DNA from 4 places in the Streptomyces sp. HNM0645 genome. Region 4 is predicted to be linked to each of the others. Evidence: riboswitches for the same ligand, from Rfam matches in the RefSeq annotation. Region 4 holds a riboswitch; each other region holds the start of a gene.
What was found. A riboswitch is a leader RNA that binds a small molecule or an ion and turns the genes downstream of it on or off. The one in region 4 is predicted to bind cobalamin.
Positions count from the first base shown of each region.

Region 1: another riboswitch for cobalamin. It lies ahead of QMZ92_RS11705 (energy-coupling factor ABC transporter permease); the one in region 4 lies ahead of cobN (cobaltochelatase subunit CobN).
Region 2: another riboswitch for cobalamin. It lies ahead of QMZ92_RS03995 (ribonucleoside-diphosphate reductase subunit alpha); the one in region 4 lies ahead of cobN (cobaltochelatase subunit CobN).
Region 3: another riboswitch for cobalamin. It lies ahead of QMZ92_RS27015 (cobalamin biosynthesis protein); the one in region 4 lies ahead of cobN (cobaltochelatase subunit CobN).

Region 1 is NZ_JASHLT010000014.1:164,425-172,215, reverse strand. Features, by position in the region: gene QMZ92_RS11730 (PadR family transcriptional regulator) at 507-1,061, opposite strand; gene QMZ92_RS11725 (NADPH-dependent 2,4-dienoyl-CoA reductase) at 1,086-3,107, opposite strand; gene QMZ92_RS11720 (energy-coupling factor ABC transporter ATP-binding protein) at 3,205-4,071, opposite strand; gene cbiQ (cobalt ECF transporter T component CbiQ) at 4,068-4,817, opposite strand; gene QMZ92_RS11710 (energy-coupling factor ABC transporter substrate-binding protein) at 4,824-5,192, opposite strand; gene QMZ92_RS11705 (energy-coupling factor ABC transporter permease) at 5,189-5,881, opposite strand; cobalamin riboswitch at 5,911-6,103, opposite strand; gene QMZ92_RS11700 (PTS-dependent dihydroxyacetone kinase phosphotransferase subunit DhaM) at 6,148-6,552, opposite strand; gene dhaL (dihydroxyacetone kinase subunit DhaL) at 6,549-7,145, opposite strand; gene dhaK (dihydroxyacetone kinase subunit DhaK) at 7,236-7,791, opposite strand, start outside.
Region 2 is NZ_JASHLT010000004.1:150,773-158,563, forward strand. Features, by position in the region: gene QMZ92_RS03995 (ribonucleoside-diphosphate reductase subunit alpha) at 1-1,896, opposite strand, end outside; cobalamin riboswitch at 2,024-2,164, opposite strand; gene QMZ92_RS04000 (YbdD/YjiX family protein) at 2,357-2,563, opposite strand; gene QMZ92_RS04005 (carbon starvation CstA family protein) at 2,574-4,772, opposite strand; gene QMZ92_RS04010 (GntR family transcriptional regulator) at 4,996-5,763, opposite strand; gene QMZ92_RS04015 (extracellular solute-binding protein) at 6,058-7,338, shown strand; gene QMZ92_RS04020 (carbohydrate ABC transporter permease) at 7,413-7,791, shown strand, end outside.
Region 3 is NZ_JASHLT010000045.1:4,988-12,778, forward strand. Features, by position in the region: gene cobO (cob(I)yrinic acid a,c-diamide adenosyltransferase) at 1-560, opposite strand, end outside; gene QMZ92_RS27005 (putative cobaltochelatase) at 560-2,611, opposite strand; gene QMZ92_RS27010 (cobyric acid synthase) at 2,650-4,203, opposite strand; gene QMZ92_RS27015 (cobalamin biosynthesis protein) at 4,200-5,183, opposite strand; cobalamin riboswitch at 5,215-5,366, opposite strand; gene QMZ92_RS27020 (hypothetical protein) at 5,503-5,724, opposite strand; gene QMZ92_RS27025 (inorganic phosphate transporter) at 5,737-6,993, opposite strand; gene QMZ92_RS27030 (class II aldolase/adducin family protein) at 7,390-7,791, shown strand, end outside.
Region 4 is NZ_JASHLT010000042.1:46,234-54,024, reverse strand. Features, by position in the region: gene QMZ92_RS25750 (cobalt-precorrin-5B (C(1))-methyltransferase) at 1-344, shown strand, start outside; gene QMZ92_RS25745 (precorrin-2 C(20)-methyltransferase) at 553-2,094, opposite strand; gene QMZ92_RS25740 (precorrin-8X methylmutase) at 2,091-2,732, opposite strand; gene QMZ92_RS25735 (ferredoxin-like domain-containing protein) at 2,729-4,045, opposite strand; cobalamin riboswitch at 4,103-4,239, shown strand; gene cobN (cobaltochelatase subunit CobN) at 4,277-7,791, shown strand, end outside.

The DNA of each region.
Region 1 (7,791 bases), on a different contig from region 4:
AAAGGTCGGGCCCGGGCCGCTCTGGCGCCATGCCCTGTGGGCGGTGGCCGTCACCGCCGCGGGTGTAGCACCCGGCTTGTGCGTCCGGCCGCTTCCGTCCGGGCCCCGAGGGGTACGCCCTGCCCGGCGCCGCCCCGGCCCCCTGCTGCCCTGCCTCGTCGCCTGGACCGCATCGGTCTGGCCGCGGCCGCCCGGGTGCCGGTCCACGCACCGGAAACGGTGGCCGTCGGCGTCGTCCGGCTCAGGACCCGGCCGGCGCCCCGAGCTGCCGCTGCCGGCCCTGCCGGCGGCCGTCGCGCTCGCGGCCGCAGCCGGGTGGAGCCTCATGGCAGTGCGTCCCGGCTCCGGCGGGAAGGGCGGCCGGCCGGGGCACAGTCGGTCGCGGGTGCTCGGGCCGCGACGGCGGACGCCGGCGCCCATGTCCGCCCCGCGCCCGTGCCTGCCCCGGCGGAGGCACCACCCTGCGCCTGGCCTTCGCGGAGGCCCCGCGCCCCGTCCGCCCCCGCCTACCCCCGCCGAGGTGCCGGGGGAAGCCTGCCGAGCTCGTCCAGCGCCTCCGTGAGCCAGCCGGTCCAGAACCGCTCCAGCTCGATCCCCCCGCGCAGCACCACGTGCCGGAGCCGGTCCTCGGCCGCGTCCCGCTCCGGCGGGAAGTGGCGCTTCTCGATGTCCTCGTACTCCGCCAACTGCCGTCGGTGCAGGTCGAGATGGCGACGCAGCTCAGCCTCGAGCCCCTCCGTCCCCACGACCGCCGCCGCCCGCATGCGCAGCAGCAGGGCGTCCCGGATGGGCTTGGGGTCCTCGGTCCTGCCCACCCAGCCGGCCAGTTCGGTTCGGCCCGCGGGCAGCACCTCGTACTCCTTGCGTTTGCCCCGTGCGGGCTCGGCCGCGGGCAGGACGCGGATCAGCCCCGACTCCTCCAGCTTCCCCAGCTCGCGGTAGATCTGCTGGTGCGTCGCCGACCAGAAGTAGCCGATGGACCGGTCGAAGCGGCGGGTCAGCTCCAGGCCCGAGGACGGCTTCTCGAGCAGGGCGGTGAGGATCGCGTGGGGGAGGGACATGACCCGCATCCTAAGGAGGCGGCGTCAGATCGTCGCCGCCAGCCGGGTGCCCTGGTCGATGGCCCGCTTGGCGTCCAGTTCTGCGGCCACGTCGGCGCCGCCGATGAGGTGCGCGGTGCGGCCCGCCGCGGTCAGCTCCTCGTACAGGTCGCGCCTCGGCTCCTGCCCGGTGCACAGCACCACCGTGTCCACGGGGATCGTCCTCGCCGTGCCGTCCACCGTGATGTGCAGGCCCTCGTCGTCGATCCGGTCGTACGCCGCCCCCGCGACCATCGTGACGCCGCGGTGCTTGAGCTCCGTGCGGTGGATCCAGCCCGTCGTCTTGCCGAGGCCCGCGCCGACCTTGGAGGTCTTGCGCTGGAGGAGATGCACCGTGCGCGGGGGCCGCGGCCGCTCCGGGGCCCGCAGCCCGCCCCGTTCGGCGTATCCGGTGTCCACGCCCCACTGCCGGAAGTACGTCTCCGGGTCGAGGCTCGCGCCCTCGCCGCCGTCGGTGAGGAACTCCGCGACGTCGAAGCCGATCCCGCCGGCGCCGACGACGGCGACCCGCTCACCGACCTCGGCGCCGTCGCGCAGCACGTCGAGGTAGCTGACGACGCTGGGGTGGTCGACGCCCTCGATCGCCGGCGTCCGGGGCGTGACACCGGTCGCGACCACGATCTCGTCGTACCCGGTCAGCAGGTCCGGCGTGACGAAGGTCCCGAGCCGGACCTCCACCCCGCGCAGCTCCAGCTGGGTACGGAAGTAGCGCAGCGTCTCCTCGAACTCCTCCTTGCCGGGGACGCGCTTGGCGATGTTCAGCTGCCCGCCGATCTCCTCGGCCCCGTCGAAGAGCGTGACCTCGTGGCCGCGTTCGGCGGCCGAGACCGAGAACGCCAGGCCCGCCGGGCCTGCGCCGACGACCGCCAGGCGTTTGCGCAGCCGGGTGGGGGAGAGGACCAGCTCGGTCTCGTGGCAGGCACGCGGGTTGACCAGGCAGGAGGTGATCCTGCCGCTGAAGGTGTGGTCCAGGCACGCCTGGTTGCAGCCGATGCAGGTGTTGATCGTCTCGGCGCGGTCCTCGCGGGCCTTGGCGACGAACTCCGGGTCGGCCAGGAACGGCCGCGCCATGGACACCATGTCCGCGCGTCCCTCGGCGAGCACCTGCTCCGCCACCTCGGGCGTGTTGATCCGGTTGCTGGTCACCAGCGGCACGGACACCGAGCCCATGAGCTTGCGCGTCACCCAGGTGTACGCGCCGCGCGGCACCGAGGTCGCGATGGTCGGGATCCGGGCCTCGTGCCAGCCGATGCCGGTGTTGATGATGGTCGCTCCGGCCGCCTCGATCTCCTTGGCGAGCGCGACGACCTCGTCGAGCGAGGAGCCGCCGGGCACGAGGTCGAGCATCGACAGCCGGTAGACGATGATGAAGTCGTCGCCGACCCGTTCGCGGGTGCGGCGGACGATCTCCCGGGGGAAGCGGGTGCGGTTCTCGTACGAGCCGCCCCAGCGGTCGTCCCGGTGGTTGGTGGCGCTCGCGATGAACTCGTTGATCAGGTAGCCCTCGGAGCCCATGATCTCGACGCCGTCGTAGCCCGCCGACCTGGCCAGCTCCGCCGCGCGGACGTAGTCCTCGATGGTCTGCTCGACCTGCTCGTCGGTGAGGGCGTGGGGGACGAACGGGCTGATGGGGGCCTGCAGCGCGCTGGGCGCGACCAGCTGGGGGTGGTAGGCGTAGCGGCCGAAGTGCAGGATCTGCATGGCGATCCGGCCGCCCGCCGCGTGCACCGCGTCGGTGACCGTGCGGTGCTGCGCGGCCTCCTCCTCGGTGGTGAGCTTGGCGCCGCCGTCGTAGGGGCGTCCCGCGTCGTTCGGGGAGATGCCGCCGGTCACGATCAGTCCGACACCTCCGCGCGCACGCTCGGCGTAGAAGGCCGCCATGCGCTCGAAGCCGTTCTCCGCCTCCTCCAGGCCGATGTGCATCGAGCCCATGAGCACCCGGTTCGGCAGCGTGGTGAAACCGAGGTCGAGCGGGCTGAGCAGATGCGGGTACGGGGTGGGGGTCATCGGGGCGCCTCCTCGCGCAATGAGCGTCGCCCCCTTTTGTAGACGCCGGAGACCTCGTTATGCAACAAGTTGCACAACGAGGCCCGGGTGAGATGCGCTACGCCGGCACGGCCCAGCGGTCCAGTTCCTCCGGGGTCCGCGGGCCCGGCCTGCCCGCTTCCAGCAGTCCGTGGGCGCGCAGCACCTCCTCCGCGGCCATCGCCCACGGCAGGCGCAGCCGGGCCGAGTCCAGCAGCTCCCGGTCCGCCAGCAGCTCCGCGACCGGCCCCGTCCGCAGCCCGGCCGGGGACAGCACGGCGGCGTCGTCCGCCCAGCGCAGCGCCAGATCCACGTCGTGCGTGGCCATCACCACGGTCGTACCGCCCTCCCGCAGCCGCTCCAACGCCGCCAGCAGCCGTTCCTGCCCGTGCGGATCGAGTCCCGCGGTCGGCTCGTCCAGGACGAGCACACGCGGTCGCATGGCCACCGCGCCCGCGATCGCCGCCCGCTTGCGCTGCCCGTACGACAGCAGATGCGTCGGGCGGTCCTCCAGTGCCGTGATGTCCAAGGCGTCCAGTGCCTCCGCGACCCGGGCCCGTACCTCCGGCTCCGGCAGCCCCAGGTTCATCGGCCCGAACGACACGTCCTGGCCCACCGACGCGGCGAACAACTGGTCGTCCGGATCCTGCACGACGAGCTGCACCGTCGTCCGCAGCCGGTTCAGCCCGCCGCGGTCGTACACCACCGGCTCGCCGTGGAGCAGGAGCCTGCCCTCCGCGCAGTGCAGCCCGCCGCTGAGGAGCCGCATCAGGGTCGTCTTGCCGCTGCCGTTGCGGCCCAGCAGCGCCAGGGAGCGTCCTCCCGGCACGGCGAAGTCGACACCGCGCAGCACCGGCGGGCCGTCCGGGTAGGAGAATCCCGCGCCGGCCAGTTCCACCAGGGGCGCCGCGGCCCCGGGTGCGCTCTCGTCCACGGACGTGCTCACAGTACGGACCTTTCCAGTACGAGGGTGAGGGCGACGATCCCCGCGAGCAGCCCGGCGGTCGCCACCAGGAAGCGCGCCGACACCGTCGCGGGCGGCACCAGGACCCGCAGCGTCCCGTCGTAGCCGCGCCCGGCGAGCCCGGTCTGCAGCCGCTGGGCCCGGTCGAAGGCCCGCACGAAGGCGGTCGCGGCGAGCCCGGCGAGGGACCGCCAGGCCGCCGCCCGGGTCGTGTGCCCGAGCCGCGCCGCCTGGGCCTGGCGGACCCGGTGCACGGTGTCGAGCAGCAGAAAGCCGATCCGGTACATCACGAGGGCCACGTCCACGACGGGCCCGGGCACCCCGGCCCGGACCAGCCTTGGCAGCAGGTCCGACACCGGCGTGGTGAACGCGAACAGCAGCACCCCGAGCGAGGCGGCGGACGTCCGCAGCAGCAGCCGGACCGCGTGCAGCGGTCCGTCCGGCGCGAGCACCACGAATCCGTCCGGGTCGCCCACCGAGAACAGCAGCGGAATCGCACCCGTGACGCAGAACCCCAGCGGAATGCGCCACGCCCGCCACAGCTGCCGCGGCGCCACGCCGGCGGGCCCGAGCAGTACGGCCACGGCCGCCGCGGCGACCAGGACGGCACCCGGCCACGGCGGCAGTGAGACGGCGCAGACCGTCAGCCCGAGCCCGAGTGCCGCCTTCTCGCACGGATGACGGCGGCGCCAGCGGCTGCTGTGCGCCGCCGCGTCTATCGGCAGCATCGGCGGCTACGCGCCCGAGCCGACGGAACCGGCGGAGCCGCTGCCGGGCGCCCGCCCGTCCCCGGCGGCCGCCGCCCGCGCCTCACCCTGCCGGCGCCCCTTGCGCAGCCCGAAGTAGTACGCCAGGACACCGGCACCCAGAGCCGCCTGGAGAGCGAACAACGCCGACTCGACCTCCCCGGAAGGGGGTTCGTAGAGCGGCGCGAACCAGGGCTCGTAGTCCGGCGCGATCTCCGTGATGGCGGTCTCCGCCTCCCCGTCGGCGCCCGTGAAGGGCTCCTCCTTGTGGTCGCCCAGGCCGAGGGCGAGCGGCAGCACCGCCAGCGCCGCCACGATCGCCATCAGCAGCGTGTTGATCTTCGCGTTACGGCTCATCGGACCGCGGCCTCCTTCTTGGCCCCGCCCTGGAGGAGCACTCCGAGGCGGGTCAGCTCACCCTTGCTGGACTGCACGAGCAGCCGCATCACCAACACGGTGAGCAGGCCCTCGCTGACGGCCAGCGGGATCTGGGTGAGCGCGAAGATGCCGCCGAACTTGGCCAGGGCGCCGACCACGCCGCTGCCCGGGTCGGGGAACGCCAGCGCCAGCTGCACGCTGGTCACGCAGTACGTGGACAGGTCCGCGACGAACGCGCCGAAGAACACGCCCACCATCAGCGGCGCCCCGGACCGCCGCAGCAGCGCGTACACCGCGAACCCGGCCCACGGCCCGACGATCGCCATCGAGAACACGTTCGCGCCGAGCGTGGTCAGTCCGCCGTGGGCCAGCAGCAGCGCCTGGAAGAGCAGGGTGATCGTGCCGAGCACGGCCATGATCGGTGGCCGGAACAGGATCGCGCCCAGCCCCGTGCCGGTCGGGTGCGAGCAACTGCCGGTCACGGAAGGGATCTTGAGTGCCGACAGGACGAAGGTGAAGGCGCCCGACGCGCCGAGCAGCAGGGTGGAATCGGGATTCGCCCTGACCTCACGGGTGAGCGCCCGTACGCCGTGGATCACGAAGGGGGCGGACGCGACGCCCCAGGCGGCCGCGTGCACAGGGGGCAGATACCCCTCGGCTATATGCATGGTTGGGAGACCCTCTCCAGCACCTCGTGGATGGACAACGCGCCCTGGCCGGTCTCCTGGCTGACGGGTCCTGCCGCCCGGGCTCCGCCTTCCCGGACACCACGGTCTCCCGTGGCGGTCCAGTGGCTTCCTTGCGGAGAGAGCCGGACTTCCCGATCACAGTGGCGAGGGCCGCACCGGTACTCCACCGGTTTCCCGTTCACCAAGGCCCTGCGACATTAGTGTGTTGACCAGGTGCGTCACAAGCCGCGCACGGATGCTTACGGTCACACCTTGCGGTAGTCGTACGCCTCCACGGCCGCCGCCTCCACCGCGTCCAGATCCGCGCCGGCGGCCGCGGTGACCACCGCGGCGACGGCGCCCTCCACGAACGGCGCGTCCACCAGCCTGGTCCCCTCCGGAAGTTCGTCGCCCTCGGCCAGCAGCGCCTTGACCGTCAGCACGGCGCTGCCGATGTCGACCAGCACGGCCACCCCGGCTCCCCTGTCCACCTCGTGGGCGGCACGTGCCGTCAGCTCCGAACTGGTGCCGAGGCCGCCGTCCGCTGCCCCGCCCGCCGCGGCGACCGGCACGGCGTCGCCCGCGCCCGCCAGCCTCCGGGCGAGGTCGGCGACCGACTCCGCGACCTGCGCGCTGTGCGAGACGAGGACGATCCCGACCGGGCCGGTCATCGCGCGGCCTCCTCGAGGGCCCCGACCAGCAGGGCGGAGGACGTCGCCCCCGGATCCTGGTGCCCGATGCTGCGCACGCCCAGATAGCTCGCCCGGCCCTTGCGGGCCAGCATCGGCACGGTCGCCGCCGCGCCCTCGTCGGCGGCCTCCCGCGCGGCCGCGAAGGACTCGTCCAGCGCCGCGGCCGCGGGCTCCAGCGCGTCCAGCATCGTCTTGTCCCCGGCCTTCGCGCCGCCGAGTTGCGCCACCGCCGCGATCCCCGCGCGCAGCGCCTCGGCGAGCTGCGCGCGCGACACCTCGGCCTCGTCACCGAGCGCCTTGCCGGCCCGCCGCAGCAGCGTCCCGTACAGCGGCCCCGACGCCCCGCCGACCGTCGAGATCAACTGCCGCCCGGTCAGCATCAGTACGGCACCGGGGGTGTCCGGCGCGTCCTTCTCCAGCGCCGCCCTCACCGCCGTGAAACCCCGCTGCAGATTGGTTCCGTGGTCGGCGTCCCCGATCGCGGCGTCGAGCTCGGTCAGCCGGCCCGCCTCGCGGTCCACCGCCTCGGCCAGGGCGTTCATCCAGCGGAGGAAGAAATCCGCGTCGAGCACAGCGCCTCCTTCTCGTGGCGCACCGGCTTCCCCGCGCGCGTCGTCGCGGCCCGCGGGAGCGGAGCCGCCGTCGGCCGGGCCGGGCATGGCTCAGCGGCCCCAGCGCAGCGCGGGCGTCTCCACGGGGGCGTCCCACAGCCGCAGGATCTCCTCGTCCGCCTCGCACAGAGTCACCGAGCAGCCGGCCATGTCGAGCGAGGTGACGTAGTTGCCGACCAGGGTCCGGGCCACCGGCACTCCCCGCTCTGCGAGCACCCGGTGGACCTCCGCGTTGAACCCGTACAGCTCCAGCAGCGGTGTCGCGCCCATGCCGTTGACCAGCGCCAGCACCGGACTCGACGGCTGCAGATCCTCCAGGACCGCGTTCACCGCGAAGTCCGCGATCTCCCGCGACGTCATCATCGGCCGCCTCTCCCGGCCGGGCTCGCCGTGGATGCCGATCCCCAACTCCAGCTCACCGGACGGCAGGTCGAACGTCGGGGTGCCCTTGGCGGGGGTCGTGACGGCGCTGAGCGCGACACCGAAGCTGCGCGACCGCTCGTTGACCCGGCGGGCGACGGCCTCGACCCGCTCCAGCGGCGCACCCTCCTCCGCCGCGGCGCCCGCGATCTTCTCCACGAAGAGCGTCGCGCCCGTACCGCGCCGG
Region 2 (7,791 bases), on a different contig from region 4:
GAGGTTGGAGACCTGCGGCTCGATGCACTCGTACACACCCGCGATCGATGCGATCGTCGCCGTCGGCGCGATCGCGAGGAGGAGCGAGTTGCGCATGCCGGTGGTGGCGACGCGCCCGCGCAGTGCGGCCCAGCGCTCCGGCCAGGCGAGCTCGGCGTCGTAGTGGTCGGGGTGCAGCACCCCGCGGGCGGTGCGGGTCCGCTCCCAGGCCGGGAGCGGCCCGTTGCGCTCCGCGAGGTCGCAGGACGCCTCGTAGGCGGCCAGCATGATCCGCTCCGCGATCCGCGTCGACAGGGCCTTCGCCTCGGCTGAGTCGAAGGGCAGGCGCAGGCTGAAGAACACGTCCTGGAGGCCCATGGCACCCAGGCCCACCGGGCGCCACTTGGCGTTGGAGCGGCCGGCCTGCTCGGTCGGGTAGAAGTTGATGTCGACGACCCGGTCGAGGAAGGTGACGGCGGTGCGGACGGTGTCGTCCAGCCGCTCCCAGTCGATCACGTCCTCGCCGTCGGCGGCGTCCTGCACCACGAACGCGCCGAGGTTGACCGAGCCGAGGTTGCACACGGCGGTCTCGCCGTCGTCCGTGACCTCGATGATCTCGGTGCAGAGGTTGGAGGAGTGGACGACGGTGCCGGGCTCCGCGGTCTGGTTGGCGGTGCGGTTGGAGGCGTCCTTGAAGGTCATCCAGCCGTTTCCGGTCTGGGCGAGGGTGCGCATCATGCGCCCGTAGAGCTCACGGGCGGGGATGGTGCGGCGGGCGAGCCCGGCGGCCTCCGCCCTGCGGTAGGCGGCGTCGAAGTCGCCGCCCCAGAGGTCCACGAGGTCGGGCACGTCGGCGGGGGAGAACAGCGACCACTCGGCGTCGGCGTTCACCCGGCGCATGAACTCGTCGGGGATCCAGTGCGCCAGGTTGAGGTTGTGCGTGCGGCGCGCCTCCTCGCCCGTGTTGTCGCGCAGCTCCAGGAACTCCTCGATGTCCGCGTGCCACGTCTCCAGGTAGACGCAGGCCGCGCCCTTGCGCCGGCCCCCCTGGTTGACGGCCGCCACCGACGAGTCCAGTGTGCGCAGGAAGGGCACGATGCCGTTGGAGTGCCCGTTGGTGCCGCGGATGAGCGAACCGCGGGAGCGGATGCGGGAGTACGACAGCCCGATGCCGCCGGCGTGCTTCGAGAGCCGTGCCACCTGGTGGTAGCGCTCGTAGATGGAGTCCAGCTCGTCCAGCGGCGAGTCCAGCAGGTAGCAGGACGACATCTGGGGGTGCCGGGTGCCGGAGTTGAAGAGCGTGGGGGAGGACGGCAGGTAGTCGAGGCGGCTCATCAGCCCGTACAGGGAGGCCACTTCGTCCAGCGCGCGCGGGGACTCGTCCTCGGCGAGACCGCAGGCGACGCGCAGCATGAAGTACTGCGGGGTCTCGATGACCTCGCGGGTGATGGGGTGCCGGAGCAGGTAGCGGCTGTAGAGGGTGCGCAGGCCGAAGTACCCGAAGCGGTCGTCGGCGGCCGGGTCGACCAGCGAGTCGAGGTGCTGGGCGTGGGTCTGCACGAAGGCGGCCGTACGGTCCGCGATCAGTCCTTCGCGGCTTCCGACGGCGATGGAGGCGGAGAACGCGGTCGCCCCCTGCCCGGCAGCCTCCTCCGCGATGGTGAGGGTGAGCAGCCGGGCCGCGAGCCGGGAGTACGCCGGGTCCTCGGAGATCAGGCCGGCGGCCGCCTCCGTGGCCAGTTCGCGCAGTTCGGCCTCGTCCGAGCCCGCGTGCCGGCCCCGGAGGGCGGCGGCGGCGACCCGGCCGGGGTCGGCGTCGGGCAGGTCCGCGGTGAGCTCGGTCAGGGTCCGCAGGAGCGCGGTGCCTGGTCCGTCGGCGAGCTGCGCTGAAGCAGGATCGGGCGGCGCGATGGTCACGGGGGGTGCTCTCCCTCGCTCGGCTGGGGGCCGGCGGGGCAGGGGCACGGACGCACACCCGGGCAGGGCGGACCGCGTCCACCGGCCTTTTCCGCGAGGCCCGGACGTCTGGGCACCCGAGCCGGACGGTCCGGGCGCACCGTCGGCAGGTCCTCGGACTCACGGGCGTACGAGGACCTGGAACAGGCCCCGCGCACGCCGTCACACCGTTGCGGGACAGTTCCGGATTCCCACCGGATTCCCCTGCGGCGACAGCGAGCATGAGCATACATGTGGGGGCGGTGAGTTGCGGAACCCCCCACATGTTGTGTCGTGGCCTCGCTCGGGACCCAGGGCACGGGTGGCCGGCCGGTCCGGTCGTCCGTGCGAAGCCGGGCCGCGGGCTCCACGGTCACGGCGACGGGCCCCCGCGTCTCCCGGAGGGAACGCGGAGGCCCGTGTGCGCCGTCGGCGGGGGCGCTCAGCAGCAGCGGAATCCCTTGCGGGGGTCCGCCTCCCGTTCGTCCATGCGGCGGCGTTCGAACTCGCGGCGGGACATGACCTCCGCGTCGGGGTCGTGAGAGCGTGCATGAGCCACGTAACGGTCGTACACCGACTCGCCCGAGACCTCGCGCACGTACCAGCGGACCCAGTCCACGGCCCGACGTACTCCGCTCACCGCAGCCATGACCCCCACGCTACTCACGCCTTGCCGTGCCCGCAGCCTCGGAGCCCGCGGCGCCGGCACCGACCGCCGCGAGCTCCGCCTTCTCCTCCTTGGTGGGGAACAGCCCGGCGGGCGCGACCAGTTTCGACTCGACGTACGGGACCTCGGCGAGCCGGACGGTCTCGGGCTCGCTGACCGCCTTGAGGCAGACCCGGCCGGCGTCGGCCAGGACCACCACGATGAGCAGGGCGAACAGTGCGCAGAGCACCCCGTCGACGGTCGAGTTGGTGACGATGGTGTGCATGTCGTCCATCGACTTCGCCGGAGCCAGCACCTCGCCGGAGTCGATGCCCGCCTGGTACTTGTCGCGCTGGGCGAAGAAGCCCACCTTCGGGTCGCCGGAGAAGATCTTCTGCCAGCTGGCGGTGAGGGTGACCGTGGCGTCCCAGGCGAGCGGGACGGCCGTGACCCACGCCCACTTGAGACGTCCGGACTTCACCAGCAGCGTGGTGCAGACGGCCAGGGCGACGGCCGCGAGGAGCTGGTTGGCGATGCCGAAGAGCGGGAAGAGCTGGTTGATTCCGCCGAGCGGGTCGTGCACGCCGACCCAGAGGAAGTAGCCCCAGCCGCCGACGACGACCGCGCTCGCGAACCAGACGCCCGGCTTCCAACTGACCTGCTTCATCGGCTTGTAGACGTTGCCCAGCGTGTCCTGGAGCATGAAGCGGCCCACCCGGGTGCCCGCGTCGACCGTGGTGAGGATGAACAGCGCCTCGAACATGATCGCGAAGTGGTACCAGAACGCCTTCAGCCCGGCGCCGCCGATGACGGCGGAGAAGATCTCCGACATGCCGAGCGCGAAGGTCGGTGCGCCACCGGTGCGGGAGAGCAGGCTCGCCTCCTCCACGTCCTTCGCGGTCTGTGTCAGCTGCTCGGGGGTGATGGTGAAGCCGAGGTTCGCGACCGCCTGGGAGGCGGAGTCCACCGTGGTACCGATGACCCCGGCGGGGGAGTTGATCGCGAAGTACAGTCCCGGATCGAGGATGGAGGCGCAGATCATCGCCATCACCGCGACGAACGATTCGGTCAGCATCGCGCCGTAGCCGATCATCCGGATCTGGGTCTCCTTCTGGATCATCTTCGGGGTGGTTCCCGAGGAGACCAGGGAGTGGAAGCCGGAGAGGGCGCCGCACGCGATGGTGATGAAGACGAACGGGAACAGCGAGCCGGCGAACACCGGTCCCTGGCCGTTGCCCGCGAACTCGGTGACGGCCGGCATCTTCAGCGTCGGCATCGCGATGACCACGCCCAGCGCGAGGAGCACGATGGTGCCCACCTTCATGAAGGTGGAGAGGTAGTCGCGCGGTGCCAGCAGCAGCCAGACCGGGAGTACGGAGGCCAGGAATCCGTAGATCACCATCCATACGACCAGGGTGCCCGGCTCCAGGGTGAAGAAGCCCGCCAGGGAGGAGTCGGCGACCCAGCCGCCCGCGATGATCGCGAGCAGCAGCAGCGCGACGCCTACGACCGAGACCTCGGTGACCCTGCCCGGCCGCAGTGTCCGCAGGTAGACGCCCATGAACAGGGCGATCGGGATCGTCATGCCGATGGAGAAGACACCCCACGGCGAGTGCGCCAGGGCGTTGACGATCACCAGCGCGAGCACCGCCAGCAGGATGATCATGATGGCGAAGACGGCGATCAGGGCCGCGACGCCACCGAAGGGACCGATCTCGTCCCGCGCCATCTGGCCGAGCGAACGGCCGTCACGGCGAGTGGAGAAGAACAGCGTGACCATGTCCTGGACGGCGCCGGCGAAGATCACGCCGACGATGATCCAGATCGTGCCCGGGAGGTAGCCCATCTGGGCGGCGAGGATCGGGCCGACCAGCGGTCCGGCTCCGGCGATTGCCGCGAAGTGGTGGCCGAAGAGCACCCGCCGGTCGGTCGGGTGGAAGTCGACACCGTTGTCAAGGCGTTCCGCGGGGGTGGCGCGGGTCCCGTCGGCCTTGAGGACGCGGTACTGGATGAAGCGCGCGTAGAACCGGTAGCCGATGGCGTACGACCCGAGCGCGGCCGCCAGCATCCAGACGGCGGAGACCTCTTCGCCCCGCGCGAGGGCGAGTACGCTCCAGCCGGCCGCGCCCACCAGTGCGACGAGGACCCAGACTGCGATGGACCGCGGAGTGGTTCTCCGCTGGGATGTGCTCGATGGTGCCGGCTCGGCCATGGTGTGGCTCCCGTCCCGTCGTGATCACCTGTAACGCGCAGGCAATCTAGGCGACCGTTCCGCCAGCGTCACCCCCGGCTCACATATCGGTACGGCAACGACTGGTGCGGAGGCCCGGAGTGAGGACCCGTCGAAGCGCGCAGGCCGGGCCGCCCACGGAGGGCGGCGCCGGACTGCGGGGCGGATCGCCGGGGCTTCCGGCGGTGCTGTGCTGGCGGGGCGCTCAGCCCGCCTCGGGCCGCTGCAGCCTGGCCACGAACTTGTAACGGTCACCGCGGTAGACCGAGCGTACCCACTCCACGGGCTCGCCGCCTGTGTCCAGCGAGTGCCGGGAGAGCATCAGCATCGGCAGACCGACGTCCGTGCCGAGCAGGCCCGCCTCGCGGGGGGTGGCCAGCGAGGTCTCGATCGTCTCCTCGGCCTCGGCGAGGTGGACGTCGTACACCTCGGCCAGCGCGGTGTAGAGGGAGGTGTACTTCACCAGCGACCGCCGCAGGGCGGGGAAGCGCTTCGCCGAGAGGTGCGTGGTCTCGATCGCCATCGGCTCGCCGCTCGCCAGCCGGAGGCGCTCGATGCGCAGGACGCGCCCGCCGGGCGCGATGTCCAGCAACCCGGCGAGCGTGTCGTCGGCCGTCACGTAACCGATGTCCAGCAGCTGCGACGTGGGCTCCAGGCCCTGCGCCTTCATGTCCTCGGTGTACGAGGTCAGCTGGAGGGCTTGGGAGACCTTGGGCTTGGCGACGAAGGTGCCCTTGCCCTGGATGCGTTCCAGCCGTCCCTCGACGACGAGCTCCTGGAGTGCCTGACGCACCGTCGTGCGCGAGGTGTCGAACTCGGCGGCGAGTGTGCGCTCCGGCGGGACGGGCGTGCCGGGCGGCAGCGTCTCCGTCATGTCGAGCAAGTGCCTCTTGAGCCGGTAGTACTTGGGCACGCGCGCGGTCCGGGTCGCCGTCCCGTTCTCCGGCTCGGTGCCGGCCCCGTCCGTGGCCATGGCCTGCCTTCCCGACTCGTGTGGTGCTGCCGTCACCGGCTCCTCCGTTGCTTGCGGCTCACATGGTGGCACGGTCCGGTCACGGGTCGTCGCCCTCCCTCAGGTGTCGGTCCGATAACGGACACGACAGCCCTTCTTATACACCCTTGACACCCCCAAAGGTCTAGGCCAAGCTCCCGGGTACTGGTCTAAACCATTAAAGACCAAGTCCCAGCCCCACGAGCAGTACTCGGCGTATGGCTCCGTATGTCCTCGCGGTGGGCGGGGGGTTGCAGCATCCCTGAGGAGGGTGGCGTGAAGCGCAAGCTCATCGCGGCGATCGGCGTCGCGGGCATGATGGTCGGCCTTGCCGCGTGTGGTGACGGTGACGAGGGCGGGGACAAGGCGGGGGCGGACGTCAGGGAGCTCACCGTCTGGCTGACGGTCGACGCCCAGAACAACTGGCCCGAGCTGGTCAAGGCGGCCGACGACGCGGTCGCCGAGAAGCACCCCGGCATAAAGATCAAGCACGAGTACTACGGCTGGCCGGACAAGAACGCCAAGCTCGACGCCGTCCTCGCCACCGACAAGGCCCCCGACGTGGTCGAGATGGGCAACACCGAGATGCTCGGCTACATGGTCAAGGGCGCGTTCGCCGCGGTGGACCCGAAGCAGTTCGACCAGTCCGACGCCTGGCTCGACGGCCTCAAGGAGTCCGTCACCTACGACGGCAAGACCTACGGCGTCCCGTACTACGCCGGTGGCCGTGTCGGCACCTGGCGCAAGGACATCGCCGCCGAGGTCGGCGTGAAGGCCACCCCGAAGACGTACGCCGAGCTGACCACCGCCCTGGACAGGATCCAGAAGAAGAAGGGTGCCAAGTTCAGTGCCTGGTACCAGCCTTCGCCCGACTGGTACGCCGCGATGTCCTTCGTCTACGGTGCCGGCGGCTCCATCGCGGAGAACGAGGGTGGCCAGTGGAAGGCCAACCTCTCCTCGCCCGAGTCCATCAAGGGTCTCAAGGAGTACAAGTCGATCCTTGACAAGTACATGCACGGCGACAAGACGAAGGACGAGTCCGACCGTCACATCGTCTTCGGTCAGGGCAACTCGGCCGCCATCTTCGGCGCGGCGTGGGAGGGCGGCGCCGCGGCGGCCCCGGAGACGGACAAGGTCGGCAAGCTCGCCGACAAGCTCGAGACCTTCGTGATGCCCGGCCCGTCCGGTCGGCCGCTCCCCGTCTTCCTCGGCGGCTCCGACCTCGCCATCCCGGTCAAGTCCAAGGCGCAGGGTGTCGCCGCCGAGTGGATCAACGCCTTCACCGGCGCCCAGGGCCAGAAGGGCCTGCTCGCCAAGGGCAACCTGCCCAACAACAAGACGGATCTGGCGACGCTGAAGAACGACCCGAAGACGGTTGTCCCGGCGACGGCAGCCGAGTCCAACTGGTTCGTCCCGATGGCACCCGGCTGGGGCCAGGTGGAGAAGGCCCAGACCCTGAAGACCATGCTCCAGGAGATCGGCACCGGCAAGAAGTCGGTCGAGGAGGCCGCGAAGGCGGCCGACGAGGCGATCGACAAGGTCATCAACACCAAGTGACCTTCCGGCAGGGTTCCGTCGTCGACGACGGAACCCTGCTCCCGTGCGAGGAGAGGGACCGCTGGGAGCGCCCGATGAGTGCCGCAGACACAACCACTGCCAAGGTGCCGCCGACGCGGCCGTCAACAGTCCCGGGCGCCGGTGGGGGGACCGGGGGAGCGGGGAGGCCGGCCGTGCGGCGGAGCGCGGCCGGCGGGGCCGCGCTCCCGTGGACCCTGCTCGCCCCCTGCCTGCTCGTCCTGCTGCTGGTCCTCGGCTATCCGCTGGCCCGGCTCGTCACCCTCGCGTTCCAGAAGTTCGGGCAGCCGCAGCTCTGGGGCTTCCAGGAGCCCGAGTCGGTCGGCTTCGCCAACTTCACCAAGATCCTCGGGGACGGGGAGTTCTGGGCCGTCGTCGTCCGCACGATCGTCTTCGCCGGCGGCGCGGTGATTCTCACCATGGTCCTCGGCATGC
Region 3 (7,791 bases), on a different contig from region 4:
CTGACCTTGGACATGTCGGTCACGAGGTCGGCGAACTCCTGCAGCTCCCGCGGGGCGTTGCGGCCGGTGATCACGACGTGCTGGGTGCCGGGCCGGTCGCGCAGCACCTCGATCACCTCGGCCGTGTCGATCCAGCCCCAGTGCAGCAGATAGGCGAACTCGTCGAGCACGTAGAACCGGTACGTCGCGGCGGCCAGATCGCGCTTCACCTGCTCCCAGCCCTCGCGCGCCTTGTCCTCGTGGGACTGCTCGCCCTCGGCCGTCGGGCGCTGGATCCACGACCAGCCCTCGCCCATCTTGTGCCAGTGGACGGTGCCGCCCTCGCCGCTCGCCCCGAGGACCTTGAGCGCGTTCTCCTCGCCGACCTTCCACTTCGCCGACTTGACGAACTGGAACACCCCGACCGGCCAGCCCTGGTTCCAGGCGCGCAGCGCCATCCCGAAGGCGGCCGTGGACTTCCCCTTGCCGATGCCCGTGTGCACCATCACCAGCGGCCGGTTGCGGCGCTGGCGGGTGGTGAGACCGTCGTCCGGAACCACGTCCGGCTTTCCCTGCGGCACTACGCTGCCCTCCTGTTGCGGACCGTGCTGTCGGTTCCCGTCGTCGCCGCCCGTACGTCCCGGACCAGCCCCGCGATGCTGTCGGCGCGCAGCTCGTCCAGGGTGACGGCGGTGCCGCTGAGGTCACGGGCGAGGTTCCCGGCGAGGCCGAGCCGCACCGGCCCCGCCTCGCAGTCCACGACCACCGAGGCCGTGCCCTCGGCCGCGTGCAGACGGGCCGCGCGCCCCGCGACCGCCAGGGCGTCGCCGCCGCGCGCCCCGGTCGCCCGTCCGTCGGTCACGACCACCAGCAGCGGCCGCCGCGACGGGTCGCGCAGCCGCTCCACCCGCAGGACGTCATGGGCCTTCAGCAGCCCGGCGGCCAGCGGCGTCCGGCCGCCCGTCGGCAGTTCCTCCAGCCGTGCGGCCGCGGCGTCCACGGACGAGGTCGGCGGCAGCGCCACCTCGGCGCCGGTGCCCCGGAAGGTGACCAGTCCGACCTTGTCCCGGCGCTGGTAGGCGTCGAGCAGCAGCGACAGCACCGCGCCTTTCACGGAACTCATGCGTCGGCGGGCCGCCATGGAGCCGGAGGCGTCCACGACGAAGAGCACGAGGTTGCCCTCGCGGCCCTCGCGGGCGGCCTGCCGCAGATCGTCCCTGCGCACCACGAGGCCCGGCCCGGAACGGCCGCGGGCCCGCTGGTGCGGTGCCGCGGCACGCACGGTCGCCGCCAGGTGCAGCTTGGTCAGCGCCCCCCGAGGCCGGAGCGCTCCGGTGGTCCTGCCGTGCTCGGTACGGGCCCGGGAGCGGCGTCCCACGGCGCCCTCGCCGAGGCCGGGCACGCTGAGCACCTTCGTACGGAACGGCTCCGCGGCCCGCTCGGCGGCCCGCTCGCCCGTGCCGGCGCTCGCCGCGGGCGGTCCGGCGGCCTCGGACGGCTCGGGCTGCCCGGCGGGCGACTCGGACGGCTCGGGTTGCCCGGCGGGCGGGGCGGAGTCGGGCCCCTGGCCCTGCGGCGGGACGCCTCCGCCGCCGGGGCCGCCGTCCGGGCCGGACGGGTCCGTGTCGGGGTCCGGATCGGGGTCCGGCCGGTCGTCCCCGCCGAACTGCTCCAGCGTCTCGTCGAGTTTGTCCTCGTCGAGGCCGGGCGCGTCGAACGGGTTGCGCCGGCGACGGTGGGGGAGCGCGAGGAGCGCGGCCTGCCGCACGTCCTCCTCGCGTACGTCGGTACGGCCCGCCCACGCGGCCAGCGCCGTCGCGGTGCGGGCCATCACGATGTCGGCGCGCATGCCGTCCACTTCGAACGCCGCGCAGGTGGCGGCGATCTGCCGCAGGGCGGCGTCCCCGAGTTCCACCCGGGGCAGCAGCGTCCGTGCGGCCACGATGCGCTCCCGCAGCGCCGCCTCCTCGTCCGCCCAGCGGGCCGCGAAGGCCGCGGGAGCGTCGTCGTGGGCGAGCCTGCGCCGGACGACCTCCACCCGCTGCTCCGGGTCCCGGGAGGCGGCGACCTCCACCGTCAGCCCGAAGCGGTCGAGCAACTGCGGCCGCAGCTCCCCCTCTTCGGGGTTCATCGTGCCGACGAGCAGGAAGCGCGCGGCGTGCCGTACGGACACGCCCTCGCGCTCGACGTAGGAGGCGCCCATCGCGGCCGCGTCCAGCAGCAGGTCGACCAGATGGTCGTGGAGCAGGTTGACCTCGTCGACGTACAGCACGCCCCGGTGTGCGTCGGCGAGGAGACCGGGCTCGAACGCCTTCACCCCGTCCGCGAGGGCCCGTTCGATGTCGAGCGCGCCGACCAGCCGGTCCTCCGAGGCGCCGACGGGCAGTTCGACCATTCTGGCCGGGCGTGCCGTGGCGGGCGCGGCCTCGTGCGGCCCGTCCGGGCAGCCCGGGTCGGGTGCGCCGGGCGCGCAGGAGAAGCGGCAGCCCGCGACCACGTCGACATCGGGCATCAGTGCGGCGAGGGCGCGCACGGCCGTCGACTTGGCGGTGCCCTTCTCCCCGCGGACCAGCACTCCGCCGACGGCGGGGCTGACCGCGTTCAGCAGCAGCGCGAGCCGCAGGTCGTCCATGCCGACGACCGCCGTGAACGGGTAGTGGGGTGCGTTGCTCACTGTGCGGCTCCAGGGGTTCCGGCGGCGGGCGCACCGGGGAGGTCGGGTGCGCCCGGCGGGATGAACGGCAGGCCCGAGGGCGCGCCGCCCTCGATGAGACGGAGGAGCGCGTCCGTGTCCGCGTGCTCCTCGATCAGGTCGCCGAGGCGGTCGAGCTGGGCCTCGCGCAGAGCGGCGAAGGAGGTGTCCGGGGCGGGGACGAAGCGGCGGCCCGACGCCGCGGCGACGGCCCGAAGGAACGCCCGGCGGAAGCCGTCGCTCTCCAGCGATCCGTGCCAGTGGGTGCCCCACACCTCACCGACCCGGCAGCCGTCGAGGAAGGGCTCGCCGCCGAGCACCTCGGCGACGCCGTGGTGGATCTCGTAGCCCTCGACCGGCTGCCCCAGCGCCGTGCCGGAGGGCCGGGCGAGCGTCTTCTCCGCGGCGAACCGCACCCGGACGGGGAGCAGTCCGAGCGCCGGCACGGCTCCGGCCCGGGACTCGACGTCGTCGTCGATGTGCCGGCCGAGCACCTGGAAGCCGCCGCAGATGCCGAGCACCGGCCGGCCCTCCGCGGCGCGCCGGGCGAGCGCGCCGGCGAGACCGCGCTCGCGCAGCCACTCCAGGGCGCGCACGGTGCCGCGTGTGCCGGGCACGATCACCAGGTCGGCGTCGGCCATTTCCTCGGGGCGGTCGACGAAGCGCACGATCACGCCCGGTTCGGCGGCCAGCGCGTCCACGTCGGTGAAGTTGGACATCAGCGGCACGGCGCACACGGCCACGCGCAGCACGTCCTCGCCGACCGGCGGTGCCACCGCCGACTCGCGCACGGTGCCGCGCAGCGACACCCGCAGTCCGTCCTCCTCGTCGATGCCGAGCCCGTGCGCGTACGGCAGCACGCCGAACGTCCGCCGCCCGGTGAGTCCGTGGAGCATCTCCAGCCCCGGCTCCAGCAGCGTGACGTCGCCGCGGAACTTGTTGACGAGGTATCCCGCGATCAGCTCCTGGTCCTCCGGGGCCAGCAGCGCGGTCGTACCGAAGAACTGGGCGAAGACCCCGCCCCGGTCGATGTCGCCCACGACCAGCACGGGCAGGCGTGCGGCGCGGGCGATGCCCATGTTGACGATGTCCGTGCGCCGGAGATTGATCTCCGCGGGGCTGCCCGCGCCCTCGCAGACGACCGCGTCGTACGTGCTCCGCAGTTCGTCGAGGCAGTCCATCACCGGCTCGAACAGCGCCTTCTGGCGACCTCCGTGGTAGCCGCGCGCGCTCAGCTCGCCCACGGGCCTGCCCATCAGCACGACCTGGCTGGACCGGTCGCCGCCGGGCTTCAGCAGCACGGGGTTCATCAGAGCCGTGGGCTCCACCCGTGCGGCCTGCGCCTGCATGGCCTGTGCCCGGCCGATCTCGGCGCCCTCGCGGGTGACGAAGGAGTTGAGGGACATGTTCTGCCCCTTGAAGGGTGCGACCTTCACGCCCCGGCGCACCAGCCAGCGGCAGATCCCCGCCGTGACCACGCTCTTGCCGGCGTCCGAGGTGGTGCCGGCGACCAGCAGCCCGCCCCCGCTCATGCGCGCCTCCGACTCGGGGCCCCGGCCGCGAGGCGCGCGCCCACGCACACCGCGAGCGCCAGCACCCCCACGCGCTGCGAGAGCCGTACCGCCCGTTCGATGTCCGCGACCTCGACGGCCCGGCCGTCGGCGCCGTTGAGCACGGGCCGGTGCTCGACCCGGCCGGCGTAGGAGAGCGTCCCGCCGAGCCGTACGCCGAGGGCTCCGGCGAACGCGGCCTCCACGGGACCGGCGTTGGGGCTCGGGTGCTTCGCGGCGTCCCGGCGCCAGGCGCGGGCCGCGCCGCGCGGGTCGCCGCCCGCGGCGGTCGCGAGCGCTGCGGTGAGCCGGGCCCCGGGCCAGCCCGCGAGATCGTCGAGCCGGGCCGAGGCCCAGCCGTACCGCCGGTAGCGGGGTGACTTGTGACCCACCATCGCGTCCAGGGTGTTGACGGCGCGGAACCCGACGAGACCGGGCACGCCGCCGATCGCACCCCAGAACAGCGCGCCCACGACCGCGTCCGAGGTGTTCTCGGCGACGGACTCGACGACGGCGCGGGCGATGCCGGGGCCGTCCAGCGCCTTGGGGTCGCGTCCGCACAGATGCGGCAGCCGCTCCCGGGCGACCTCGATGTCCCCGGCCGCCAGCGCCCCGCCGATCGCCCGGGCCTCCCGGCCCAGCGAGGTGCCCCCGACGACGGCCCAGGTGGCGGCCGCGGTCAGGGCGACGGCGGCGCCGCGCGACCGGCGTGCGGAGACGGCGGCCAGTGCGCCCGCGGCGACCGCGCCGCCGGTGCACACCGCGGTGTGCAGGGCGCCCCAGCCGCGGTGGTCGCGCCAGAGTCTCCGTTCGACCGCGGCGGCGGCCCGGCCGAAGGCGGCGACCGGGTGCCCGCGGCGTGGATCGCCGAGGAGCAGGTCGCCGGCCAGCCCGGCCGCGGCGCCGTACGCGAACGTGATGTCCGGGCGCGGCACGCCCGGCCCCCCCGGTTCGGCAGGCATGTTCGTCCTCACTCAGGGTCCGCGCCCTGGCTCGACGTGACCGGCGGGAGAGAGTTCCTGGCTCCGGGGCGCTCCGTGAGGGGGAGCGCACCCGTGACAGTGGCGGGACCGCGCCGGATTCGCACCGGCTTCCTCTTCTGCCGCCGTAAATGGCTCCGGAAGTCCACCACGGTCCCCGAACGCCCGTCAACTCGCCCTTGACCTGCGACGGGACAGTGTGCCGAGGCCCACACGGGTTGGCTGCGGGCACACACACGACAGGGGCCGGACCCACCCGGAGGTGCGCCCGGCCCCTGTGCGAGGAGGTGCCGTACGGCCGTCAGACCACGATCAGATAGATCCCGAAGGCCACCGCCGCCGCGCAGAGCGCGAAGCAGGCGTACGCACCCGTGCGGGCGAGGCCCGCGGAGCCTCCCTGCGCCGCCGCGGCCTCCTGCTTGGAGAGACCCGCGACGCCCAGGGTGAACAGGCCCACCAGGGCGACGGTCACGACGAGACTCACGCCGAAGACGGAGCCCAGAGCTGCCCAGTCGATCTTCATGCTGTTCTTTCCTTACACCGTGGCGGCGGGCGCCGCAGTGGACTCGGATGCCTGGGCCGGAACGGCGGCCTTCGGCGCCTCGGCCTCGGTCACCGAGGTCCCGACGACACCGGCCGGGGGCGGGGTGACGGCCGCGATGGCGGTGGTGACGACGCCCGCGGGTTCGACCTCGTCGTCCGTGACGTTGGTGTGGTCGACCGGCTTGCGGCGCGAGATCACCCAGATGGCCCCGGAGCCCGCGACGAGCAGCACGGCCACGGCGGCGATGCCCCAGGTGCCCTGCTTGGTCAGGAACTCCGCGGCCGCGGCGACCAGGCCGGCGGCGGGCAGGGTCAGACCCCAGGCGACGAACATCCGGGTCGCGGTGGACCAGCGGACCACACCGCCCTTGCGGCCGAGGCCCGCGCCCATCACGGCACCCGAGCAGGACTGGGTGGTGGAGAGGGAGAAGCCGAGGTTCGAGGAGGCCAGGATGACCGTCGCCGCGCTGGTCTGGGCGGCGAAGCCCTGCTGCGGCTGGAGGTCGGTCAGGCCCTTGCCCATCGTGCGGATGATGCGCCAGCCGCCGAGGTAGGTACCGAGCGCGATCGCGACGCCGGCGGAGACGATGACCCACATCGGGGGGTTCGAGCCGGGCGCGAGGACGCCCCCGGTGACCAGGGCCAGGGTGATGACGCCCATGGTCTTCTGCGCGTCGTTGGTGCCGTGGGCGAGGGACACCAGGCCTGCGGAGGCGATCTGGCCGGCGCGGTAGCCCTTGGAGGTGGCCTTGTTCTCGGTCGTGCCACCGATCCGGTACGTCAGCCTGGTGGCGACGAGGGCCGCGAGGCCGGCGACGAGCGGAGCCGCGACGGCGGGGATCAGGACCTTGGTGACGATCGTGCCGCCGTTGACGGCCGAGAAGCCGGCGGACATCACGGCGGCGCCGATGAGGCCGCCGAAGAGGGCGTGCGAGGAACTGGACGGGAGGCCCAGCAGCCAGGTCAGCAGGTTCCAGAGGATCGCGCCGACGAGCGCGGCGAAGATCACTTCTGTGCGGATGCCCTCTTCGTTGATGATGCCGCCCGAGATCGTCTTGGCGACCTCGACGGAGAGGAACGCGCCGACCAGGTTCAGCACGGCGGACATCGCCACTGCTGCCTTCGGTCTCATCGCACCCGTCGAGATGGTCGTCGCCATGGCGTTGGCGGTGTCGTGGAAGCCGTTCGTGAAATCGAACACGAGTGCTGTCACGACGACAATCGCGAGCAGCAGGGTGATGTGCTCCATTTACCGGGTACCCAGGCAATCGTTCGGATGGCAGTGGCTCGGGTGAACGTAGGGTCGCTGAGTGAACGGAAGGTGAACTGGGGCGGGCTTTGGAGTGTCTCCAAGTGGGGTGAGGCTCCTCCGCTTACGCCTGCGGCGGTACGTCGGCAACCCTCGGAGCCGGGGCGCATCGATCGGAATCGGCCAAATTTCGGGCCTTTACCCCTCTCGGGTAGTCGCAGAATGGCTGTTGTGTGATCGGACCCCGTCTTCTGGGTGAACATCGAAAGAGATTCTGGTCACTCCGGACTTTCCGTCGCCGAGTCCGTCACCGCGCCCGGCCGCCGGGGTGCGCGACGGCGGCCCGGCACCGGCCCGCCGTCGCCCCCACCGGTCCGGGCTGACACGATCGGCCTCATGACGGAGCAGGGGCAGCCCGACGAACATTCGGACGAACAGCCGGAGGACGAGGAGCGGGAAGCGATATCCCGGGCCTGGTCGGACCTCGTGGCCACCGCACGCAGAACCGTCACGGACGGCCTGGTCGTCGGAACCTCGGGGAACGTCTCCGTACGCGTCCCCGGACGCGCCGGCGACATCGTGCTGGTCACCCCCAGCGGGGTGCACTACGACCGGCTCACCGCGGCGGACGCCGTCGGTGTCCGCCTCGACGGCCGGCAGGTCCTCGGGGAGCTCACGCCCACCAGCGAGCTCCCGATGCACCTCGCGATCCACCGCACCACCGACGCGGTGGCCGTCGTCCACACGCACGCCGTGCACGCCACCGCCGTCTCCACTCTCGTCGACGAGCTGCCGCTG
Region 4 (7,791 bases):
ACCGGCTCACCGTCTGCGGCGGCTTCGCGAAACTGTCCAAACTGGCGGCCGGGCACATGGATCTGCACTCGGCCCGCTCCCAGGTGGACAAGGGCTTCCTCGCGGAGCTGGCCCGCCGGGGTGGGGCGGACGGGACGCTGGCGGCCGAGGTCGCCGCCGCCAACACCGGTCTCGCGGCGTTGCAGTCGTGCGCGGCCCGCGGGGTCCCGCTGGGCGATCTCGTGGCGGTGACCGCGCGTGACCGGGCACTGGAGGTGCTGCGGGGTGCGCCGGTCACGGTGGACGTGGTGTGCGTCGACCGCGCGGGCACGGTGGTCGGCCGCTCGGCGCCGAAGGGCCCCTGAGACGAAGGGCATCCGAGGCGAAGCGCTACTGGGCCGGCGAACTCCAGGGGCCTGAGACGAAGGGGTCCTCGTTCCCGTTCCGCGTACGCCGCCCGCACCCGGCCCAACCCCGCGGTCGAACCGGACCCGCACCGGACCCGGACCCGGACCCGAACCCTCCTTCGCATTCGGCGCCCGTCCTCCCCGCCGGATCTATCCCGGCGCGGTCTCACTCCGGGGCCGAGGCGTCCACGGGTACGTGCACCGGAGCCGGATCCGGGTACGTGCGCGGGGTCCAGACGATCTGCTCGCCCGAACCGCGGCGCACCGTCCTGGTCTGCGACGAGCCGACCAGCAGCAGGGTCCTCATGTCCACCACCGCTGGGTCGAGTTCACCGAGACGCACGATCCGCACGCTCTCCTCCGGACCGCCCACGTCGCGCGCGACGACGACCGGGGTGTCCGGGGCGCGGTGTCCGAGCAGCAGTTCACGGGCCTTGGCGACCTGCCAGGTCCGGCTGCGCGAGCCGGGGTTGTACAGGGCCAGGACGAGATCGGCCGCCGCGGCCGCCGTCAGCCGCTCCGCGATGACCTCCCACGGCTTCAGCCGGTCGGACAGGGAGATGGTGGCGTAGTCGTGCCCCAGCGGTGCCCCGGCACGCGCCGCGGCGGCGTTCGCCGCGGTGAGGCCCGGCAGCACACGCACGGGAACGTCCGCGTACGGCTCCTGCGCCGCGACCTCCAGCACGGCCGTGGCCATGGCGAAGATCCCCGGGTCGCCGCCCGACACCACGGCCACCCGGCGGCCGCGCCGGGCGAGGTCGAGGGCGAACTCCGCCCGCTCGGACTCCACCTTGTTGTCCGATCCGTGGCGACGCTGCCCGGCACGCACCGGTACCCGGTCCAGATAGGTCGTGTATCCGACCAGGTCGTCGGCGGCGGCGAGCGCGCCGCGGGTCTCGGGCGTCAGCCACAGTGGCCCGGCCGGTCCGGTGCCCACGACGACGACCTCGCCCCGGGGACGCGCCTCGGGTCGCACCTCGTCGATCCGGCTCGGCAGCACCGCCACCGAGAAGTACGGCACCGACTGCGGGTCCACGTCCGCCAGCCGCTCCGTGCGCTCGCCGGCCATCGTGGCCCGCTCCACATAGCGCGCGTCCTCCAACCGGCCCGCCCGCTCCAGCGCCCGCCGTACGGCGGGGAAGGTCCGGCCGAGCTTCATCACCACCGCCGAGTCGGTGGCGGCGAGACGGGCCGCCAGTTCCTCCTCGGGCAGCGTGCCCGGGACGATCGTCAGCACCTCCTCCGCCTCGCACAGCGGCTCCCCGAGCCGCGCGGCCGCCGCGCTCACCGAGGTCACGCCGGGGATCACCTCGGTCGGGTACCGGTGGGCGAGCCGCTTGTGCATGTGCTGGTAGGAGCCGTAGAAGAGCGGGTCGCCCTCCGCGAGCACGGCGACCGTCCGCCCGGCGTCGAGATGCGCCGCGAGCCTGGCCGCGGCCTCCTCGTAGAAGTCGTCGAGCGCCCCCCGGTAGCCGCCGGGATGGTCGGTGGTCTCGACCGTGATCGGGTACATCAGGCGCTCCTCGATGTGGTCGGGGCGCAGGTGTTCCGCCACGATCGAGCGGGCGATGGAACGGCCGTGCCGGGCGCAGTGGTACGCCACGACGTCCGCCTCCGCGACGACCCGGGCCGCCCGGAGCGTCATCAGCGACGGGTCGCCGGGGCCGAGCCCGACGCCGTACAGCCTTCCGGTCCGCTGTGTGCTCACTCCGCCTCACTCGCCATCGCGTTGATCGCGGCGGCGGCCATGGCGCTGCCGCCGCGCCGGCCGCGCACCACCAGGTACTCCGGACCGCCCCCGTGCGTGGCGAGGGCCTCCTTGGATTCGGCCGCGCCTATGAAGCCCACCGGCACACCGATGACGGCGGCAGGGCGGGGCGCCCCCTCGTCGATCATCTCCAGCAGCCGGAAGAGCGCGGTGGGGGCGTTCCCCACGGCGACCACGGAACCTTCGAGGCGGTCCCGCCACAGTTCGAGCGCGGCGGCGCTGCGGGTCGTGCCGAGCCGGGCGGCCAGTTCCGGCACGGACGGCTCCGAAAGCGTGCAGATCACCTCGTTGCCCGCGGGCAGCCGCTTGCGGGTGACGCCGCTCGCGACCATCTGTGCGTCGCACAGGATCGGCGCCCCGGAGCGCAGGGCCTCGCGGGCCCGGGCCACCACCCCGGGCGAGTACGCGAGGTCGCGGACGAGGTCGACCATGCCGCAGGCGTGGATCATCCGCACCGCGACCTGGCCGACGTCGGCCGGGAGCGCGTCGAGCGCCGCCTCTGCGCGGATGGTGGCAAAGGACTGGCGGTAGATCTCCGCGCCGTCCTTCTCGTAGTCGAACACGGTCTTGTCGCTCATTTCGTCGTACGGGTTCGGGCTGTGGCGATGGTGACTGCGAGCTCGGCGCGGGACGGTACGGGTACGGGAGTGCCGTGCGCGGTCACCCGGTACGCGCCGTCCCCGGTGGCCACGACGTCCACGTACTCCCCCTGCGGACGGCCGCAGCGCCGCTCGCAGCCCGACCAGTACACGGGCAGTCCGCCCCGGCCGGGAGTCGCGTCGGCCCGCACGTCGGCCAGGGACCTGGCGCACCCGGGCCGGCCGGTGCACGCGCCGATCCCGTACCAGGGCGAGTCGGTGCCGGTGATGAAGCCGCCCCGCCCCAGTGCTTCGAGGCGCGCCAGTGCCGTGCCGCGGTCCGCGAACCCGGGCAGGACGGCCCCGCGCCACGGGGTCAGCCGCACCTCGTCAGCGGGGGCCGGCAGCAGTTCCCGCAGCTGCGCGACGGTGAGCCGCCCGAGCGGAGCGGCGACGGACACGGCCCAGCCGTCCGGCCCCTCCACGACACCGGGCAGCGGTCCGGTTCCGGGCCCCTCGGGCCGATCCGCAGGCAGGCCCGGGGCCGGACCCAGGGCGGAGGGTTCCGTTCCGGTGAGAGGGGGGAGCGGTTCCGCCGCCACCCCCGCCCGCTCCAGCCACACGTCCACGCCGATGTCCTGCCCCTCCGGCAGCTCCCGCACGCGCCACGCACCCGTGCCCGCCCCGGCGGCTGCGGTCAGGAACGCCTCCGCCGCGGCGAGCGCCGCGCGTGCGGCGTGGGCGGCACATACACGGAAGGCGTGGCGCCCGACCCGCAGCACCGCCCGCCGGTCCGCCTCTGCGAGCAACGTCACATCCGCGCCGAGTCCGGCGACGTCGCCCCGGCCGTCGTCCAGGGCGAACAGGAACCGGCCCGAGAGCCCCGTCGCCCAGTCGGCGGCGCACAGCAGCTCGTCCAGCTCCCGGGCCCACAACTGCACGTCGGCACGGCCGAGTCCGTCCAGTCCGGCCAGCGGTGAGGCCACGACGTTGCGCACCCGCTCATGGGTCTCGGCGGGCAGCAGCCCGGCGTCACGCAGCAGTTCCGCCAGCTCCGCCCCGCAGCCGTCCGACAGGCCGCGCAGCTCGGCGTTCCCCCGGGAGGTGATGCTCAGCGCCCCGTTCCCCAGCCGACCGGCCGCGGTGGCCAGCACACGTACCTGATGTCCCGTCAGCAATCCGGCAGGGAGGCGGAGTCGGGCGAGCCACCCGTCGTCCGCCGCATGCAGCCGCAGCGCGCCAGGGCAGGCGTCGCCCCGGTCCCGTATGCGGGGTTCGCCCCGGTCCGGGGGGGTTGTCGGTGTGGGCGGCATGGCGGCGAGCATACCCACGTCCTTCCAGGTGGCCGCCCTGCCGGCGGGCCGCAGCCTCTACTATGCAGAAAGGCACGGGGTCCCAGGGCCCTAGGGAGGAAGCCCGGTGAGAATCCGGCGCGGTCCCGCCACTGTGAACCGGGTCCCGGCGACGGGGTCCGGTGAGTCAGGAACTCCCGCCGACCACGACCACCCGGGGCGCGGAAACCCCGAGGAAGGCCTGCGCACGCGATGACGCACGCGACGATCCTGCTGCTGTCGACCTCCGACACCGACCTGCTCAGCGCCCGCGCCGCCGAGGGCCCGGTCCGGTACCGCTTCGCGAACCCTTCACGCCTCCCCCTCGACCGGCTGACCGAGCTCCTCGACGGCACCGATCTGGTCGTCGTGCGCCTCCTCGGCGGCGTCCGTGCCTGGCAGGAGGGCCTCGACGCGCTGCTGGCCCAGGGCCGGCCGGTGGTCGTCCTCACCGGCGAACAGGCCCCGGACGCCCAGCTGATGGAGACGTCCACCGTTCCCATCGGCATCGCGGCGGAGGCCCACGCCTACCTCGCCCACGGCGGCCCGGACAACCTGGAGCAGCTCGCCCGGTTCCTGTCGGACACCGTCCTGCTCACCGGTCACGGCTTCGCGCCGCCCGCGCCCGCCCCCACATGGGGCGAGCTGGAGCGCACCCCGCGTCGCGACAGCGGCCCGCTCGTCGCCGTGCTCTACTACCGGGCCCACCACATGAGCGGCAACACCGCCTTCGTCGGCGCGCTGTGCGACGCCGTCGAGGACGCGGGCGGCCGGGCCCTGCCGCTGTACGTCGCCTCACTGCGAGCCCCCGAGCCGGAGCTGCTGGATCGGCTCCGCGACGCCGACGCCGTCGTCACCACCGTCCTCGCCGCCGGCGGTACCCGGCCCGCCGAGGCCCAGGCCGGAGGGGACGACGAGGCGTGGGACGCGGGCGCGCTCGCCTCCCTCGACGTGCCCGTGCTGCAGGCCCTGTGCCTGACCGGGCCGCGCAGCGCCTGGGAGGAGAACGACGAGGGGCTGTCCCCGCTGGACGCCGCCAGCCAGGTCGCCGTCCCCGAGTTCGACGGCCGCCTCATCACCGTGCCGTTCTCGTTCAAGGAGATCGACGAGGACGGCCTCCCCGCGTACGTCGCCGACCCCGAGCGCGCCGCCCGCGTCGCCGGCATCGCCGTGCGCCACGCCCGGCTGCGGCACATCCCGAACGCCGAGAAGCGCCTCGCGCTCGTCCTCTCCGCGTACCCGACGAAGCACTCCCGCATCGGCAACGCCGTCGGCCTCGACACCCCCGCCTCCGCCGTCGCCCTGCTGCGCCGGCTCCTCGACGAGGGCTACGACTTCGGCACCGAGGAGATCCCCGGACTGAAGTCCGGCGACGGCGACGAACTGATCCGCGCGCTCATCGAGGCCGGCGGCCACGACCAGGACTGGCTCACCGAGGAGCAGCTCGCCCGGAACCCGGTCCGCATCCCGGCCGCCGACTACCGGCGCTGGTACGCGACCCTGCCCTCCGAACTGCGTGAGGCGGTCGAGGAGCACTGGGGACCGGCGCCGGGCGAGATGTTCCTGGACCGCTCCCGCAACCCGGAGGGCGACATCGTGCTGGCCGCCCTGCGCCGCGGCAACCTGCTGGTCGTCATCCAGCCGCCGCGCGGATTCGGCGAGAACCCGATCGCGATCTACCACGACCCCGATCTGCCGCCCTCGCACCACTACCTCGCCGCCTACCGCTGGATCGCGTCCCCGCAGTCGACCGGGGGTACCTCCCGGGCCGAAGGCTCTGGGGGAGGAGGATTCGGCGCGGACGCGATGGTCCACCTCGGCAAGCACGGCAACCTGGAATGGCTGCCCGGCAAGAACGCCGGGCTGTCCGCGGCCTGCGCGCCCGACGCCGCGCTCGGCGATCTGCCGCTGATCTACCCGTTCCTGGTCAACGACCCGGGAGAGGGCACCCAGGCCAAGCGCCGCGTCCACGCCACCCTCATCGACCACCTCGTCCCGCCGATGGCCCGCGCCGACTCCTACGGCGACATCGCGCGCCTGGAGCAACTGCTCGACGAGTACGCCCAGATCTCCTCCATGGACCCGGCGAAGCTTCCCGCGATCCGCGCCCAGATCTGGACCCTCATCCAGGCGGCGAAGCTCGACCACGACCTCGGTATGGAGGACCGCCCCGACGACGACGGCTTCGACGACTTCCTGCTGCACGTCGACGGCTGGCTCTGCGAGGTCAAGGACGCCCAGATCCGCGACGGACTGCACGTCCTCGGTGGTGCGCCCACCGGCCCGGAGCGGGTCAACCTCGTCCTGTCGATCCTGCGCGCCCGGCAGATCTGGGGCGGCACCACCGCCCTGCCAGGACTGCGCGAGGCGCTCGGCCTCGACGAGTCCGCCGCGACCCGGACCACCGCCGACGAGGCCGAGTCCCGGGCCCGCGCCCTGGTCGAGGCCATGGAGGACGCCGGCTGGGACCCGGCCGCCGTCGCCGCCGTGGCCGAGGGCCACGGCGAGGCGGTCGCCGACATCCTCGGCTTCGCCGCCCGGGAGGTCGTCCCGCGCCTCGCCGCCACCACCGACGAACTCGACCACACCGTCCACGCGCTGAACGGCGGCTTCGTCCCGGCCGGACCGTCCGGCTCGCCGCTGCGCGGCCTGGTCAACGTCCTTCCGACGGGACGGAACTTCTACTCCGTCGACCCCAAGGCCGTGCCCTCCCGACTCGCCTGGGAGACCGGCCAGGCCCTCGCCGACTCCCTCCTGGAGCGCTACCGCACGGACAACGGCTCCTGGCCGACGTCCGTCGGACTGTCCCTGTGGGGCACGAGCGCGATGCGCACCGCCGGCGACGACGTGGCCGAGGCGCTGGCGCTGCTCGGCGTCCGCCCCGTCTGGGACGACGCCTCCCGCCGCGTCAACGGCCTCGAACCGGTGCCGCTCGCCGAGCTCGGCCGTCCCCGCGTCGATGTGACGCTGCGCATCTCGGGCTTCTTCCGCGACGCGTTCCCGCACGTCATCGGCCTCCTCGACGACGCTGTCCGGCTCGCCGCCTCGCTTGACGAGCCCGCCGACGAGAACTTCGTACGCGCCCACGCCCAGGCCGACCTCGCGGAGCACGGCGACGAACGGCGCGCCACCACCCGCATCTTCGGCTCCCGCCCGGGTACGTACGGCGCCGGCCTGCTCCAGCTGATCGACTCCCGCGACTGGCGCACCGACGCCGACCTCGCCGAGGTCTACACGGTGTGGGGCGGCTACGCGTACGGCCGCGGTCTCGAAGGCCGGGCGGCGCGCGAGGAGATGGAGACGGCGTACAGGCGGATCGCGGTCGCGGCGAAGAACACCGACACCCGCGAGCACGACATCGCCGACTCCGACGACTACTTCCAGTACCACGGCGGCATGGTCGCCACCGTGCGCGCCCTGCGCGGCACCGCGCCCGAGGCGTACATCGGCGACTCCACCCGCCCGGAGACGGTCCGCACCCGCACGCTCGTGGAGGAGACCTCCCGCGTCTTCCGGGCCCGCGTCGTCAACCCCAGGTGGATCGAGGCGATGCGCCGCCACGGCTACAAGGGAGCCTTCGAACTCGCCGCCACCGTGGACTACTTGTTCGGCTACGACGCCACGACCGGCGTGGTGGCCGACTGGATGTACGACAAGCTCGCCCAGGCGTACGTCCTGGACCCGGAGAACCGCGAGTTCCTCCAGCAGGCCAACCCCTGGGCCCTCCA